2 regions of the Massilia forsythiae genome follow, and region 2 is predicted to be linked to the other one. Evidence: predicted binding sites of a transcription regulator. Region 2 holds the regulator's gene; the other holds the start of a gene.
What was found. The regulator FNR, encoded in region 2, switches genes on or off when oxygen is low (the NO sensors DNR and NnrR bind a similar motif). The targets are predictions, from matches to a motif close to TTGATNNNNATCAA.
Positions count from the first base shown of each region.

Region 1: the regulator FNR is predicted to act here: its motif matches at 2,337-2,350, upstream of HH212_RS16775 (hemerythrin domain-containing protein).

Region 1 covers NZ_CP051685.1:3,896,717-3,902,728, forward strand. Annotated here, with positions in the region: gene HH212_RS16760 (exonuclease SbcCD subunit D C-terminal domain-containing protein) at 1-580, opposite strand, end outside; gene HH212_RS16765 (winged helix-turn-helix domain-containing protein) at 706-1,944, shown strand; gene HH212_RS16770 (hypothetical protein) at 1,941-2,246, opposite strand; gene HH212_RS16775 (hemerythrin domain-containing protein) at 2,516-3,106, shown strand; gene HH212_RS16780 (DUF349 domain-containing protein) at 3,214-5,898, shown strand; gene moaE (molybdopterin synthase catalytic subunit MoaE) at 5,930-6,012, shown strand, end outside.
Region 2 covers NZ_CP051685.1:4,146,800-4,152,811, forward strand. Annotated here, with positions in the region: gene HH212_RS17640 (DUF885 domain-containing protein) at 1-1,266, shown strand, start outside; gene HH212_RS17645 (GNAT family N-acetyltransferase) at 1,337-1,828, shown strand; gene HH212_RS17650 (right-handed parallel beta-helix repeat-containing protein) at 2,000-3,382, shown strand; gene fnr (fumarate/nitrate reduction transcriptional regulator Fnr) at 3,393-4,178, opposite strand; gene HH212_RS17660 (hypothetical protein) at 4,267-4,533, shown strand; gene HH212_RS17665 (AI-2E family transporter) at 4,959-6,012, opposite strand, start outside.

The DNA.
Region 1 (6,012 bases), 250 kb from region 2:
AGGCGTCGTGGACGCCGCCGGCGCCCGATTCGTCCGCCGCGGCCTGGCCGCCCGCCGCGCCGTCGCCGGCCGCCCCGTCCATATCGGTTGCCGCGCCGGTATCGGCAGGTGCGCCAGGCGCCGGCACGCGCGGCACGTCGCCCGGACGCAGGAACGGGATCGCCACGCACCAGGCCGCGATTGCGCCCGCCTTGTCGGTCAGCGGCACCAGGAAGCGTTCCAGGTCGATCGCGCCATCCGCGCCGCGCGTCACGTGGCCGACCACGCGCGTGCCGTGCGCTTCCAGCAACGGTCCCGGCGCTTCCAGGCGCCCGGCCGAGTCGTGGTTGCCGGCGATGACGACGATGTCGAGCTGCGGCGAGCGGGCGCGCGCCTGCTGCAGGAAGCGGTACAGCTGGCGCTGCGAGGCCGCCGACGGGTTGGCGTTGTCGAAGATGTCGCCGGCGATCAGCAGCGCGTCGATCTCCTCGGCCACGATGGTGTCGAGCAGCCAGTCGAGAAAGCGCTGGTGCTCCCAGGTCCGGTCGAAATTGTGCAGGGTCTGGCCGAGGTGCCAGTCGGAGGTGTGCAGCAGCCGCATGGGATCGATGAGCAGGAGATGCGCCGGGCCGGCGCGGTGGATGAGCCAGGGCGTCCACTATAGCGCAGACCGGGGCGGCGGTGTGCGGGGCGATGGCGTTTCGCCGGGCCCACTACAATCGTCCCATGAGCGAACCGATCCTTTCCATCGGCGCCGCGCGCGCCCTGCACCTGGCGGCCCAGGGCATGCTGCAGGCGCGCCGCGCCCGCGCCACCCCTGGCGACGTGCTGGCCGCGATCCGCCGCATGGGCGTGCTGCAGATCGACACCATCAGCGTGGTGGCGCGCAGTCCTTACCTGGTGCTGTGGAGCCGCCTGGGCGACTACGATCCGTGCTGGCTGGACGCGCTGCTGGAGCAGGGCCGGCTGTTCGAGTACTGGGCGCACGAAGCCTGCTTCATCCCGGTCGAGGATTACGGGCTGTACCGGCACCGCATGATCGATCCCGGCTCGCTCGGCTGGAAATACGCGGGCGCCTGGATGCGCGAGCACCCGGACGAGGTCGAGCGCGTATTGGAGCACATTCGTACCCATGGCCCGGTGCGCTCGGCGGATTTCGTGCGCGAAGATGGCAAGGCCGGCGGCTGGTGGCAATGGAAGCCGCAGAAGCGCGCGCTCGAGGTGCTGTTCACGACCGGCCGGCTGATGATCGCGCGCCGGCAGCAGTTCCAGCGTGTGTACGACCTGGCCGAACGCGTGCTGCCGGGCTGGGACGACGCCGATATGCCGTCGCTGGACGCCGCCCGGCGCGCCCTGGTCCTGCAGGCGGTCAAGGCGCTGGGCGTGGCCAGGGCGGCCTGGATTGCGGACTACCACCGCACCCGGCCGCCGCACACCGATGCGCACGCGCTGGCCGATGCCGGCCTGCTGCTGCGTGTCCGGGTCGAAGGCTGGCGCGATGCGCTGTTCGTGCATCCGGACCATGCCCCGCTGCTGGAACGCGCCGCCGCCGGCGCCTTGACGCCGTCCGTCACCAGTCCGCTGTCGCCGTTCGACCCGATCGTCTGGGACCGGCGCCGCGCGGCCGAGCTGTTCGGCTTCGACTACCGGCTGGAGTGCTACACGCCGGCGCACAAGCGCCGCCACGGTTATTTCACGCTGCCGTTGTTGCGCCGCGGCGCGCTGGTGGGGCGGGTCGACGCCAAGGCGCACCGCAAGCAGGGCGTGTTCGAGCTGAAGGCGCTGGCGCTGGAGCCGGGCGTGCGCACCGGCGGCCGCCTGGCCGGCGACCTGGCCAGCGCCTTCCTGCGCTGCGCACGCTGGCACGCTTGTTCGCAGGTGACCCTGGTGCAGGCCGAGCCGGAAGCCTTCGCCGGGCCGCTGCGGGCGGCATTGGCGGCGCTGGCGCCGCCGCGCGCGTGTTAACGATCGCCGGTGCTGCTGCGCAGCCAGTCGCGCCCGCGCCCATCCATGGCCGCGGCGATGACCTCGGCCGGCAGGCTGTACACGGTGGCCCAGGTGGCGCGGCCGTCGGGCGCGTTGGAGGGAAAGCTGGTGGTCTCGATCGGCCAGTGGTACTTGCGTTTCAGGGTACGCACGATGGCGGCCAGCGTGACGCGGCCGCGCAGTGGTTCGGCGCCGGCCTGGTCGGCATTGGACAGGAGGATCGCGAGTACGGCGCCGCGTGCGGTGCGCGGGCCGGGGAAGATGGGAAGCTTGCTTGGCATGCCCTTATTTTAGCCGGCGCGGCGGATTGGCAACACCTTTACCGATGAGCGATCGGCAAGCCGGCCCAAGTGGCTTGCTGGGTTCCCGGTTTGAGCTAGATCAAATGCCGGATGGGCAAGCAACTTACACTTGGTATTCCTTCAGGCCCGATGACAATAAAACCATTCTTTTGGGCTTGTTCAACACCAACGTTTCCCATCCAGGCTTCCAGGCTGGCCCCACCGTCCGGCGGGAATTCGTTTGGGCAAAAACATCGAGCGGAGACCGAATGCTGACGTCGACTTACACCCTCGTTGCCCTATCCGTCGAACAAAACAAGGTTCGCGCGGCGCTGCACTCGCTGCTGCAAGAATTGCATGTCCTGCCGGGCGATCTCCACACCCTGGCCACCGGCCGCGCGGCGCAGTTGTGCGCCGGCCTGCGCCAGGCCTACGACAGCTGCCACTGGCGCAAGCTGGACAAGTTCCTGGTGCCGGCCCTGCGCCGCCACACCGCCGTCGCCGACGGGCTGCTGCAGGATCTCGAGGAGCTCAGCCGCGCCGCCTGGCAGGCGCTGGACGCGGCCGAAGCCTGCATCGGCGCGGCCGAGCGCGCGGTGCCGCGCGTGCAGTTCTGCGGCGCCGTCGAGCGTTGCGTCGCGGCCCTGCGGCGGCGCCTGGAGCGCGAGGAGCACGAACTGTTTCCGCTGGCGCGCAGCGCGGTGGGCGGCGATGCCTGGTTCGCGATCGCCAACCAGATGCTGGCGCACGACGCCCATGCGCGCGAGCGGCGCGGGACGCCGCGCGGCGGGCGGCTCGCACGCGATCCGGTTGCAGCCGAGGGCGGCCGCCGCCACGCCGCGCTGTCGGCCCTGCATTGAAGCGGCGTCGACGCTCGAACACGGCCATGCCTGCACGCGCCGCCCCCGCGGCGCGAAGCCATCAGGGTTCTTTGCTATGATGGCGATTTTGGAAGTGCGATTTCATCATGTTCGAGTTCCTATTCAAGCGGTCGGGCGACAACAAGTCCGGCGACAAGCCGGCCGGACAGGGCGCGCAGCCAGAGCCGTCCGCCTCCCGGCCGGCCGCCTCCACCGCGCCGCGCGCGCTCCAGGCCGAGCGCCTGGCCCTGGTCCGGGGCGACGAAGCGGCCGCGGTGGAATTCATTCTCCAATGCGAATTTTCCGAACTGCGGCTCACGGCCGCCGAGTCCGTCCATAGTCCCGACGCCCTCGAACGCGTGCATGCGGCGATGCGCAATACCGACCGCCGTGTCGCCAAGCTGATGCAGGCGCGCCTGGATGCGCACCGCCATCGCGAGTCCGAGCACCGGCGCGCCGAGGCCACGCTGGCGCAGGCGCAGGCCCTGCTCGAGGACGCACTGCTGACGCCCAACCATGTTGCCGAACTGGACCGCAAATGGGCGGTCATCGCCGCGCCCGAACTGGCCGACGCCTTCGGCCAGGTACGCACCGCCCTCGGCCGGCGCCTGGAAGACCAGGTGCGCCTGCAGCGCGCCATGATCGACCGCCTGGCGGCGCTGCGCCGGCTCGGGTCGGCCCAGCCGGACGCCGCGCCGAGCGCCGCCGAGCTGGCCGAGCGCCTGGATGCGCTGGCGCGCGAGCAGGGCGAGGCGCTGCAGGCGCCGGAACACGCCTCGCTGCCGCGCGGCCTGGCGGCCGAGTTCGGCGTCGAGCACCAGAAGCTGCAGGCCGGCCTGCATGCGATCGAAGCCGGCCAGTCGGCGCTGGCGGCGCGCGCCGCCTTCCTCGAGGACCGGCAGGCCCGGCCCGCCGCCGAACTCGACGCGGATGCGCTGCGCAAGGAATGGCGCGCGCTGCCGCCGCTGCCGCAGGAACTGGCGCAGGCCTTGTCGCAGGGCCAGGGCGGCGCATTGCAGGATCGCTTCGATGCCTTGCTGGCCAGTGCGCCGCAACCGGAAGCGCGCAAGCCGAAGGAAGCCAGCCCGCCCAGGACCCGGGAGCCGGGAAGCGCGCCGCGCAACAAGGGCGCCGACCAGCACTTCATCGACAACATGGATGCCATGGAAGCCGCCTTGCAGCAGGGTTCTCTGGGCACCGCCGCCGAACTCGACAAGGCGCTCAAGGAAGCGCGCGACAAGGGCATGCGCCTGACGCCGGCCCAGTCCGACCGCCTGGCGCACGTGCGCAGCGAATTCAAGCGCCTGTCCGACTGGGCGCGCTGGGGCGGCAACGTGTCGCGCGAAGAATTGATCAAGGCCGTCGAGGCCTTGACGACCCAGCAGTTGCCGATGAGCGAGCTGGCCAAGAAGGTCGGCAGCATGCGCGAGCGCTGGAAGGCGCTCGACAGCCTGTCCGGCGCCGCGCCAAAGAGCCTGTGGGAGCGCTTCGACGCCGCCTGCAGCGCCGCCTACGCCCCGGCCGCGGCCCATTTCCGCCACCTGGCCGACGAGCGCCACGCCAACGCGGCGCGCGGCGACAAGCTGGTCGAAGAGGCGCGCGCCGAGATCGCGCGCCTGCAATCCGGCGAAGCCGAATGGAAGCACGTGGCCGGCACCGTGCAGCGCCTGCGCCTGGCCTGGAGCCACCTGGGCGCGATCGACCGCAAGGACAAGAAGCGCCTGGACGGCGCCTTCGCCGACGCCCTCAACGTGCTGCAGGCGCCGCTGGAAGAACAGCGCAAGGCCGAGATGGCCGAGCGCGAACAGATCATCGAGCTGGCCGCCGCCATCGATCCGCACGATCGCCACGCGGTGGACACCATGCGCGCGCTGCAGCAGCGCTGGCAGGAACATGCGCGCGCGCTGCCGCTGGAACGCAAGAGCGAGCAGGCGCTGTGGCAGCGCTTCCGCGCGGTGTGCGACGACGTGTTCCAGCGCCGCAAGGACAGCATGCACGAGGCCGACATCGAGCGGCGCGCCCACGAAGCCGCCAAGGAAGCGATCAGCGCGCGCCTGGAGGCGGCGGCGCCGGACGCGACCCCGGCCGGCGCCGGCAAGCTGCTGCGCGAGGCCCAGGCCGAATGGCAGGCGATCGGCCCGGTGCCGCGCGCCCACGAGGCGCGCGTCGAGAAACGCTTCCACGCCGCGCTGGCGCTGGTGCAGCAGCATGCCGACGGCGTGCGCCGCGCCGCCGGCGTGGCCCAGGCCGGCCACCTGCGCGACAAGCTGCGCCTGGTGCGCGAACTGGAGCAGGCTGTCGCCGGCGGCGACGATGCCGATGCCGCGCCGGTCGACTGGGCAGCGCGCTGGGACGCCGTCGCGGCGCCGGACGCCGAGCTGGAGCGCGTGCTGCGCACCCGCTTCGACGCCGCCCTGGCCGCGCTGCAGGGCGACCAGGCCCGGCGCGCCGCCTATGCGCGGCAGCTGGAGCACAACCGCGATGCGCTGCTGCACGATTTGCTGCGCCTGGAAATCGGCGCCGGCATCGACAGCGGCCCGGAATTCGCGCGCGAGCGCCTGAAACTGCAGGTCGAGGTGCTGCAATCCTCGCTCAAGTCGGGACCGAAGCCGGCGGCGCAGCGCGGGGCCGGCCAGAAAGCGGCGCCCGGCCAGCCGGCGGGCGGCAACCCGGGCGGCGCGGCCGCGTCCGGTGCCGGCCTGCGCGCCCTGTGCGCCTTGCCGGCGCTGCTGGACGCGCGCACCGCCTCGCGCATCGAGCAGCTGGTCATGCGCCTGGCGAAGAATGGATGAGGTTGGCAACGATGACGAGCGGGGAGGATGCATGATCGAGGTACGGGTACAGTCCGCGGATTTCGACCTGGGCGCGGAAGTCGCGCGCCTGCGCGCGGGCGACGCCCGGATCGG
Region 2 (6,012 bases):
CTGGCGCGCGCCCGCGCCGCTACAAAGCGCGGCTTGATTCCGCCGCGCTTCATCCTGGAGCGCGCCCAGGCCCAGGTCGACATCTTCCTCAAGCCCGACGCCGCCAACAACGTGCTGGTCACTTCGCTGGCCCAGCGCAGCGAAAAACTGGCCGACCTGGCGCCGCAGGCGCGCGAGCGCGCCGTCGCCGACGCCACCCGCATCGTCGATGCCAGGATCATCCCGGCCTACCGCCGCGTGCAAGCCTTCATGGCCGAACTGCATCCGGCGACCTCCGACGCGGCCGGCATCTCGCGCCTTCCGGACGGCGCCGCGGCCTACCAGCAGGCGCTCAGGACCTACACGTCGACCACCCTCACGGCCGCCGAGATCCATGCCATCGGCCTGCGCGAGGTGGCGCGCATCGAAGGCGAGATGGACCGCCACCTGCGCGCGCTCGGCTACGCCGGCGGCAGCGTCGAGGAGCGCATGAAACAGCTGGACGCGAGTTTCCAGCCGAAAGGAGAAGGCGACCCGCGCCCGGTGCTGCTGCAGCAGTACGCGGCGATGGTCAAGGACGCCGAGCGCCGCAGCGACGCCGTCTTCAACCTGAAGCCGCGCGCGCCGATCGAGGTACGGCGCGAGCCGCCGCTGACCGAAGCCTCGGCCGCCGCCCATTACTCGCTGCCGGCGCCGGACGGCAGCCGTCCCGGCATCTTCTGGGTGCCGATGCGCGGCCCGACCTTCGACATGATCCGCATGCGCAGCCTGTCCTACCACGAGGCGGTGCCGGGTCACCACTTCCAGCTGGCGATCCAGCAGGAACAGACCAGCCTGCCGAAGTTCCGCGCCCAGCGCATCTTCGGCGGCGGCAGCGCCCACAGCGAAGGCTGGGCGCTGTATGCCGAGCGTCTGGCGGTGGAACAGAACTGGTACGCGGGCGACGTGCCCGGTTTGCTGGGCGCGCTCGGCTCCGAACTGTTCCGCGCGCGCCGCCTGGTGGTCGACACCGGCCTGCACACCAAGGGCTGGACCCGCCAGCAAGCGATCGACTATGGCATCGGCGCGCAGGAGGTCGAGCGCTACGTGGCCTGGCCGGGGCAGGCCAACGCCTACATGATCGGCATGCTGCGCATCGTCGACCTGCGCGCGAAAGCACAGCGCGAACTGGGCGACAGGTTCTCGCTGCCGGCCTTCCACGACGTGGTGCTGCGCAACGGTTCGGTGCCGCTGGATGTGCTGGGGGAAGTCGTCGACCGCTGGATCGCGGTGCAGAAGAGGTCGTAAGCTGGCAGGGTGCCGGCTGCCGCCGACGCGGCGGCGCTGCATGTCATGCAAACCGTTGCGGGAGATTGTCATGCTCAGCCAGCGCACCGCGACCGGCGCCGATCTCGATGCCTTGTGGGACCTGCGCACGCGCGCGGTCCGCATCAGTTGCGCCACGCACTATCCGTCCGCCGTGATCGCCGCCTGGAGCGCGGCGTCGCCGCCGCCGAGCCTGGCGCAATTGACGCTTGCCGGCAGCGTGCTGCTGATGCGGCGCGGCGAGCGCCTGGCCGGCTTCGGCGCGCTCGACCTGGAGACCGGCGAAGTCGATGCCTTGTTCGTCGACCCCGACTGCCAGGGCGGCGGCATCGGCCGCGCCCTGCTGGACGCGCTGGAAGCGATGGCGCGCGAGGCCGGCCTGGCGCGTCTGTTCCTGTCGGCGTCGTTGAACGGGACGCCTTTCTATCGCCGCGCCGGATTTACGGCCTTGCGCGAGCAATGGCACGAGCACCATAGCGGAATCGTCATCAGATGTGTGCTGATGGAAAAAGATTTAATGATTCGTATAAAGCCTGTTATCTGAAAATGACAATAAGAATTCCCGATAATAAATAAACATGCATAATTGATCATTGGGTCATTTTGAATGCTTACATGTGGTTACATCTGTTTAGATTAAATTACTTTAGATTGATAAATACATTTTCCAGTGAAACTGTTATTTACTCTATTTAATAGTCTATTCAATCACACAATGCCCATCTCGAATCTGCGTGTCCTGAGTGCCATTCTGGCATCTTCCTTCGCCTTGCCATCCTTTGCGAGCACCCTGTCTGTCGGACCCGGCAAGACCTATGCCGCACCATGCGCCGCCATTGCCCGCGCCGCGGCGGGCGATACCATCGAAATCGCCGGCGGCATGACGTATTCCGGCGATGTCTGCGCCATCGGCAAGAACAACCTGACGATTCGCGGCGTCAACGGCCGCGCACGCATCGACGCCGCGGGTGCCAACGCCCAGGGCAAGGGCACCTGGGTCGTCATCGGAAACAATGTGGTTATCGAAAACGTCGAGATGTTCGGCGCCAAGGTGCCGGACCAGAATGGCGCCGCGCTGCGCCTGGAAGGCACCAATTTCACCCTGCGCGGCAGCTTCATTCACGATAATGAAAACGGCATCCTGGCCGGTGCGAATACCGCCAGCAATATTCTCATCGAGACCACGGACTTCGGCCATAACGGTAATGGCACCGGTTATACGCATAATGTCTATATCGGCAATGTGGCAAGCCTGACATTCCGCGCCAATTATTCGCACGATGCGAATGGCGGCCATGACCTGAAATCGCGCGCGATCCTGAATACCATCGTCTACAACCGCTTTTCCAGTACGCCCGACGGTCAGACCGGCACCACGGCCAGCGGCAAGCCATCCTATGAAATCGACTTGCCGAATGCGGGCACGTCGTACGTCATCGGCAACGTGATCGAGCAACCGGCCGGCAGCGCCAATCAAACCATGCTCGCCTACGGCGAGGAGGGCGTCACGAATCCGGGCCAGGACCTGTATGTGGTCAACAACACCTTCCTGAACGACGACACGTCCGGCGGTACCTTCGTCATGCCCGGTTCCGGCGTGACCAAGCCGGTGCTGCTGCAAAACAACATCTTTGCAGGCATCGGCACGATGAGCAGCCAATCCGGTTCGCTGGACCGGACCAACTACCGCTCCATCGCCCCCGGGTTCGTCAACCGCATCGCCTACGACCTGCACCCGATCGCCAGCGCGCTGATCGTCGACGCCGGCTCCGCCCCCGGCTTGTCGGCCAGCGGCTTCGCCCTGGCGCCGACGGCGCAGTACGTGCACGCCGCTTCCAGCGAAACGCGCACGGTGTCGGGCAGCATCGATATCGGCGCCTATGAAGCGGTCGCGGCCGTGACCACCACGCCGACTGTGACCTGGACCACCTGCGCCAGCGAAAACGGCGTCTGCCGCTTCTCCGGCACGACGCAGGTGCGCTACGGCGCCAACAACGCGTACGTCACGAAGACCGCGACCGGTTCCATCGCCTGCAACAATGCGACCTTCGGCGATCCGGCGCCGAACGTGGTGAAGTCGTGCCAGTACGCGCGCTAGGCCCTAAACCCTAGGCCATCGGACTGCATTGCTCGGTGCCGGCCGCCATCGCCTTCAGGCGCGCCGGTTCCAGCAAGGTGACTTCGCGCTTGTCCACCTGTAGCAGTCCCATCTTCCTGAAGCGCGACAGCAGCCGGCTGATGCTCTCGATGGTCAGCCCGAGGTAATTGCCGATGTCCTCGCGCGACATCCGCAATTGAAAGCGGGTCGCCGAATAGCCGCGCGTGGCGTAGCGCGCCCCCAGGTTCACCAGGAACACGGCGAAGCGCTGCTCGGCGCGCATGTTCCCGAGCAAGAGCATCACGTTCTGCTCGCGCGTGATTTCCTGGCTCATCATGCGGTGGAAGTGGCGCAGCAGGGCCGGCACCTGGCCGAACATCTCTTCCAGGTTGGCGAACGGGATCTCGCAGACTTCGCTGTCTTCCAGCGCCACCGCGTCGCAATGGTGGCGGTCGCCGCTGATGGCGTCCATGCCCAGCAGCTCGCCGGCCATCTGGAAGCCGGTGATCTGCGCCTCGCCGGCGGCGTTGATCTGGTAGGTCTTGAAGTGGCCGAAACGCACCGCGTACAGGCTGCGGAACGGGTCGCCTGCCTTGTACAGATGTTCGTCGCGCGCCAGCCGGCGACGGCGGCCGATGATCTTGTCGAGGCGGTCGATGTCGGCGTCTTCCAGGCCCATGGGCAGGCACAGCTGGTGCATGCTGCAGTTGGCGCAACTGACCTTCAGCGCACCGACATTCAACGGCGTGTCCGTCTGGACGGGCGAGCGTTCGGCAGGGGAGGCGGCGTGGGTCATGGCGGGCGCTCGGTGGACGTTGGGGGAGCTCGAGGAGCGTAAACACCGGGAATTATAGCTTTCCAGAACCGGTGATGAGCGAACAGCCATGTACAGCCTGGTGGATGCTTGCCACAAATACCAGCTGCTGTGGTATTTCTCCCGCTTTTTGCCACGTCATCGAGTTGCATTCGATAGAACGCGCTTGACGAATTTTTCTTGTTGCTCAGATGGTAACAGTTTTTATACTGAATTTATTTCGATGTCTGCTATGACCCTAAACAGACCTTCACCAATTGGAGCGGAAACGCCCCTGCGGCAATTATTGCAAGAGCATGGAGATAAGCTAGATGCACGTTACAAGCAACGTAAGTGAATCAGTTGCGAAAACCGCACTTGCTACGGTAGACCATCCCTTGCATGCTGAAGTAATCGGCTGGGCAAACTGCGCGAGTGACGTTTTCACACAACCGAAGAGCTTCGTTGATCGCGCGCGCTTTTCCGATCAAGACAGAAGTTTCCTGCACCAGGCTCTGGATGGAGTGCCAACGGTTCTAGTAGTGGCCTATTGGACGTCACCGGACAAGTCCGAGCCGATGTCAGGTTGCGGGAAACTATATTCCTTCCTTCTTCATCCTGAGACCTTCGCAGTTATTCAAACTGACATCAGCAAATGGCGCTCATGATTTATCGGGTAAGTATCGCCAAGATTGAAATGGCCACGGTCTGCTTCGGGGCAACTCCAGCCGTCCTGACGCACATTTCTGTAATCCTCCCGATCATGCTGCCTGACGCAGTCATCTAACCCTTTCGTTCGACAACCCGCGTCTCAGCCGGCATCGCGTGCTGCTCCCCGACGTCCACCGATGTGCTTCCCGGTCCAAGCCCCCTGGCCGACGCGCGGTGCGCCGCCCACGCATGTCCGACGATGATCTTGACCGCCGCCATCAAGGGCACCGACAGGAAAATCCCGGCGACGCCGCCGATCTCATCCCCGACCAGCAAACCGACGATGACCAGCAGCGGCGAGACCTCGACGCCCTCGCTCATCAGGTAGGGATTCAGCACGTAATCCTGGAACACGCGGTAGCCGACGATGAAGCCGGACAGCAACAGCAGACTGTCGAAGCCGGTCACCGCCGCGATGGCGACGCTGCCGACCAGCGCGACGAGCGGTCCCACGAAGGGGATGAATTCCAGCACCGCCGCCACGGCGGCGAGCACCAGTGCATACGACACGCCCATCAGGGAAAAGGCAGTGCCGTAGGCCACCAGGGTCGACAGCGACAGCAGCAGCAGCGCGCGCACGTATTTCGACAGCGTGAAGCTGAGGTCGTTGGTGATCTTGCCCCACAGCGCCGCATACCGCGGCGTCATCCAGCCCAGGACCGTCGTGCGCATGCCCGGTCCTTCCTTGATCAGCAGGAAGCTCAGGATCGGCACCAGCACCAGATAGATCAGGTTGCTGGCCGCGTACAGCACGGTGGTGCCGACGCGCTTGGCGATCGGCACCACCGTGCCCGAGCCTTCCTGGAACTGTTCCTGCAAAAAGCCGATGATCCGGGGGCGAAACGATTCCAGGAAGCGCGGCAACGGGACCTTGTTGAGTGCATTCGGGTCTTTCACCAGTTCGGGAATCTTCTGGCCGAGGTGGGTGGCTTGGTCGACGATGCGCGGACCGAGCAGGGCGCTGGCGATGGCGATCACGCTGATGACGATGGCGAACCCCAGGGCGATCGACACGGTCTGCGGCACTTTTTTCGGCAGCGTGCGTTCCAGCAGGCCGATCAGCGGATACATCAGGTAGCTGAAAAAGACCGCGAACACGACCACCAGCAGGGTACCGCGCGCGACG